DNA from 2 places in the Pseudoalteromonas sp. SCSIO 43201 genome. Region 2 is predicted to be linked to the other one. Evidence: riboswitches for the same ligand, from Rfam matches in the RefSeq annotation. Region 2 holds a riboswitch; the other holds the start of a gene.
The links. Region 2 has a riboswitch for cobalamin ahead of J8Z24_RS12775 (ABC transporter ATP-binding protein). Riboswitches for the same ligand answer to the same signal wherever they lie in the genome.
Positions count from the first base shown of each region.

Region 1: another riboswitch for cobalamin. It lies ahead of J8Z24_RS14830 (TonB-dependent receptor domain-containing protein); the one in region 2 lies ahead of J8Z24_RS12775 (ABC transporter ATP-binding protein).

Region 1 covers NZ_CP072683.1:3,411,970-3,414,173, reverse strand. Annotated here, with positions in the region: gene J8Z24_RS14845 (ketopantoate reductase family protein) at 1-58, opposite strand, end outside; gene J8Z24_RS14840 (VanZ family protein) at 51-401, opposite strand; gene J8Z24_RS14835 (YajQ family cyclic di-GMP-binding protein) at 548-1,030, shown strand; cobalamin riboswitch at 1,124-1,349, shown strand; gene J8Z24_RS14830 (TonB-dependent receptor domain-containing protein) at 1,396-2,204, shown strand, end outside.
Region 2 covers NZ_CP072683.1:2,948,231-2,950,434, reverse strand. Annotated here, with positions in the region: gene nqrM ((Na+)-NQR maturation NqrM) at 26-238, shown strand; cobalamin riboswitch at 620-755, shown strand; gene J8Z24_RS12775 (ABC transporter ATP-binding protein) at 876-1,673, shown strand; gene J8Z24_RS12770 (FecCD family ABC transporter permease) at 1,670-2,204, shown strand, end outside.

The DNA of each region.
Region 1 (2,204 bases), 460 kb from region 2:
GATGTTGAGCCAGTAGCAAGCCTATCGCACCATCACCAACAATGTGGATACTAGCCATGTTGCTTTTTACGCCAGCGCGCCCAAAAATAAAATAACACAAAGTAGCTGAGCGCACCGGCAACATCAGCAATAAAATCTGCTGTTGATGCTTGACGGTAGGGCAGTGAGTCTTGCATCCACTCTATTCCCGCACCGTATAAAGAAAGCAGGAGTAAGTGAAACCAAACCTTAAACTTAAATGCGTGGTGCGAGATAAAAGCGAGTATAAAAAAGACACCAAAATGCGCTACTTTATCGACATGTGGAAATAGCCTTGGAGACAAGCTCACTTCCTTAGCAAATAGCACAGTACATATGATTAAAGAAATAATTAGCAAGGTTTTATAAACGCGCCGTGTCACAATTCATTCCACTTCTACATGACTAAGTCGGCAGTATAACATTGAAAACTGGCCATTGGGTGAACATACATAGGGTAAAAACTTAAAATAACTCAAACAGAGTATAAACTGTTATAATCCAGCCAAAACGACTTTAGGAGAGAAGCATGCCTTCATTTGATATTGTATCTGAAATAGAAATGACAGAAGCAAAAAATACCGTAGACAACGCGGTTCGTGAACTTGATACTCGATTTGACTTTCGTGGTGTTGATGCCTCTATTGAGTTAACAGGAGAGGTGATCAACCTAAAAGCTGAAGCAGAACAACAAGTAATGCAGTTGTTTGATATGCTTGTTGGCAAAGCAGCCAAACGTGGTTTAGATGTAGCAAGTTTTGAATTAAAAGACATTGAGCGTTCGGGCAAATATGTGTCACGTAAAGTTGCCCTTAAACAAGGGATCGATAAAGACATGGCGAAAAAGCTAGTCAAGTTGATCAAAGACTCAAAAGTTAAAGTTCAGGCCTCAATTCAAGGTGATACAGTTCGTGTAACTGGTAAAAAGCGTGATGACTTACAAGAAACTATGCAGCTTATCCGTGGCGCAGAGCTAGGACAGCCTTTCCAGTTTAAAAACTTCCGCGATTAACCTTGCCTATGTTAAAAGTGCAGCACGCTGCACTTTTAGATTTCTAGACGTCCATTGACAATTCCTTCTAAACCCAAGACAATAGCCACGAATTTTCAAGGTGCTATGCACAACCTAGTTTGGTTGCCAAGTGCATAGATAATCGGGAAGTTGGTGCGAACACAAGGGAACAACTAAATAGTCTTGATACTAGGTACGCGAAAGTATCACAATCAGGTGTATTATTTAGTGTGGATCGGTTCAATGCCTGCGCTGCCCCCGCAACGGTAGAGTTAATATGCAAATCCAAGTTAACTGAGCCCGGAGACCGGCCTTGAGACAGTCACTTTGTGTTCTTGTACGGTGGGTACAAGTTAGGGGAAACCATGTTAAATAAAACTGCTCTAAGCGCAGCCATCACTGCGGCGCTCTCTTTTTCTGTATTTGCAGATCAAAATATTGAACACATCACAGTCACGGCGAACAAATTTGAACAGCCACTTGAAAGTGCACTTGCCGCGATCTCGGTGATCAGTCGTAGCGACATCGAAAAAAGCAATGTGCAAGATGTGGTTTCATTACTTGACAATGTCGCCGGTATTCAGGCCGTGAGAAATGGTGGTTTCGGCCAAAGCGTGAGCTTATTTTTACGCGGTAATGATGCCAAGCATACCTTGGTTTTAGTTGATGGTGTACGAGTTACTGACGCTAACTCGGGTGATAATTCGTTAACGAATATTCCATTAAATAGTATTGAAAGAATTGAAATCATTCGTGGTGCGAAGGCGGCAATTTATGGTTCTGATGCGATTGCTGGTGTGATTAATATTATCAGTCGTGAAGGTAACCACAACACCATTACGTTAACATCGGGTAGTCACAATTATTCTGATATTGAAGCAACAGCAAGCTATAAAAAAGATAAGTTCACTCTGTCAGCTAATGCGGGGTATAGCCATACTGATGGCTATGACGTAATTGAAAAAGATCCTCAGGCTATCGTCGGTAAAAACCATGACCGCGATGGTTATTATAACGGTAACGCAGGCTTAACTTTACAGTATGGTGATGAGCAAAGTGGTATTTTTAGCCTTCGCTCACAGTACAGTGAGGGTGAAGGTGAATACGATGCTTGGGGAAGTGATGCCTACCGTTTTCATAACTATACCAATAAATTAGCATGGAAAAGAAGTTC
Region 2 (2,204 bases):
TGTAGCAATAAAAAGGGGCTAGATAATGTCTTTATTCCTCCTTACTTTCGGTTTACTCATGCTTATCGCTGTTGCGATGGCAGTAGGCGTTATCGTACAAAAAAAATCAATGGCTAGTAGCTGTGGTGGTTTAGGTTCAATGGGCATTGACAAAATTTGTGATTGCGACGATCCATGTGATAAACGCAAAAAGCGGTTGGCAAAAGAAGAAATGTGGAAAGAAAACCAGATCCTTTGAGCCACAGAATGATATTCACTAAAAACGCAGGCCTAGCTTGCGTTTTTGCATTTTGGGCAACAGATTCATTTTAATACCAATTAGCCTTAATACTTGCTCAATTTGAAGGAGTAAATCTGACGCTAACTGCGTTGCATTCATTTCCAATAGCCAGCTATAGGAGCGTAAATTCGCCTTGCCTAAAGGGTGCTGATACGTCGGCGTGAGCACCACGCGGGAGCGGTGTTATCGATAATATTTTCTCGCCTCAACATAGACCACTTAATTAAGGTAATAAGTATCAGTCGAGGATAGGTGTTCCTTATGTAGGTGTCATTAAAGTCGATGTATTTTACAACATCAATTAAAGCGCTCGGGCAAAAGTTGTATTTTAGACGTCTAGACTTCATAATAATGCACATTTCGTAATAGGCAGATATTGGGAATGAGGTGTGAGTCCTCAACTGTCCCCGCAACTGTAAGTGCTGGAGTGTATCTCTTGCATAAGTCAGATACCAAGGTCTATTTATTTAATCTGAGGGTTGGATAAGAGCAAGATTATCCAAAGTTCAGGTTGTTTACTTAAGCGGGCAGACTTAAGTCAAAGCAGTCGCCTATGCTACAAGCGACTGCTTTGCCATGCCCAATCAGAGGTGCTATGGCAGTCACACCGCAGTTTCAAGTTGATAAACTTAGCGTACAGCTTGGTGGCAAAGCTATCTTGAAAGCGCTTAGCTTCACGATTAATCCAGGCGAATTTATTGGTTTGCTCGGGCCGAATGGAGCTGGAAAGTCGACCTTGCTGCGCACATTATATCAATACATATCGCCAAGCTCAGGGCAGTTACTCTTCAATGGCAATCCTCTTAACGGCTATGGGCGCAAGGCCTACGCAAGAAATGTCGCGGTGGTGCTACAAGATATTCCCGTTGAGTTTAATCTACCACTATTTGATATGGTGTTGATGGGATTAACCCCTAACAAATCATTGCTAGCAACCATTACTGCTGCTGAAAAGCAAACTATATTCCGGGCCATAGAGCAGGTTGGATTAAGTCACAAGTGTGAGCAATGTTACAGTTCGTTATCAGGTGGGGAGAAGCAAAGGGCGATGATCGCTCGTGCTATGGTTCAGGCGCCGCAAGTATTGATAATGGATGAACCTACTAGCCATTTGGATATTAAATATCAAATTCAAATTATGGAGCTAGCTAAACAGCTTGGTGTAACTATCATCGCGTCTTTTCATGATTTAAATTTAGCCAGCGCCTTGTGTGATCGGTTATTAATATTGAGCAATGGCGAGCTTGTTGCAGATGGTGCGCCACTTGAAGTCATTAATGAAGCGCTGTTAAGCCAAGTTTTTGGAGTGTGTGCGGAGGTTTATACTGTCCGCCACCCGCCAAATAATAGTGAGATCCCGCATATACGCTTTCATTATGGGTATCAGCTATGATAGCAGCAAAGCGAGTCTGGTTGAGCTCACTGTTACTGTTGAGTTTGTGTTGCTTCAGTATGTTGATGGCACTAAAGATAGGTGCAATTGATTTATCTTGGCATCTTGTTATTCAAGCGATTATTAATTTTGATCCCAATGTAATTCAACAGCGTGTCGTGGTTGAACTTCGCTTACCAAGAACGCTTTTGGCAATGAGTGCGGGAGCGGGATTGGCAATCGCTGGGCTTATATTGCAAACCGTAACGCGCAATCCACTTGCCGATCCTTATTTATTTGGGATTTCTTCAGGTGCATCGTTTGGTGTAGTGGTACTTATCACGTTGTTCGGTGCGCAGTCTGGCTTCGCAATGTCTGGGGCTGCATTTATTGGAAGCGTGCTATCAATTTTGTTGCTGTTATTCGTGGCAAAGCGTAATGCACTGCAGCAAGTGGAAACCATGTTGTTAGCCGGCGTTGCACTTTCTTTTCTATTCAGTGCATTTACCAGTTTGCTGCTTTATTGGAGTGACCCACAAGCGATTAGTGCAA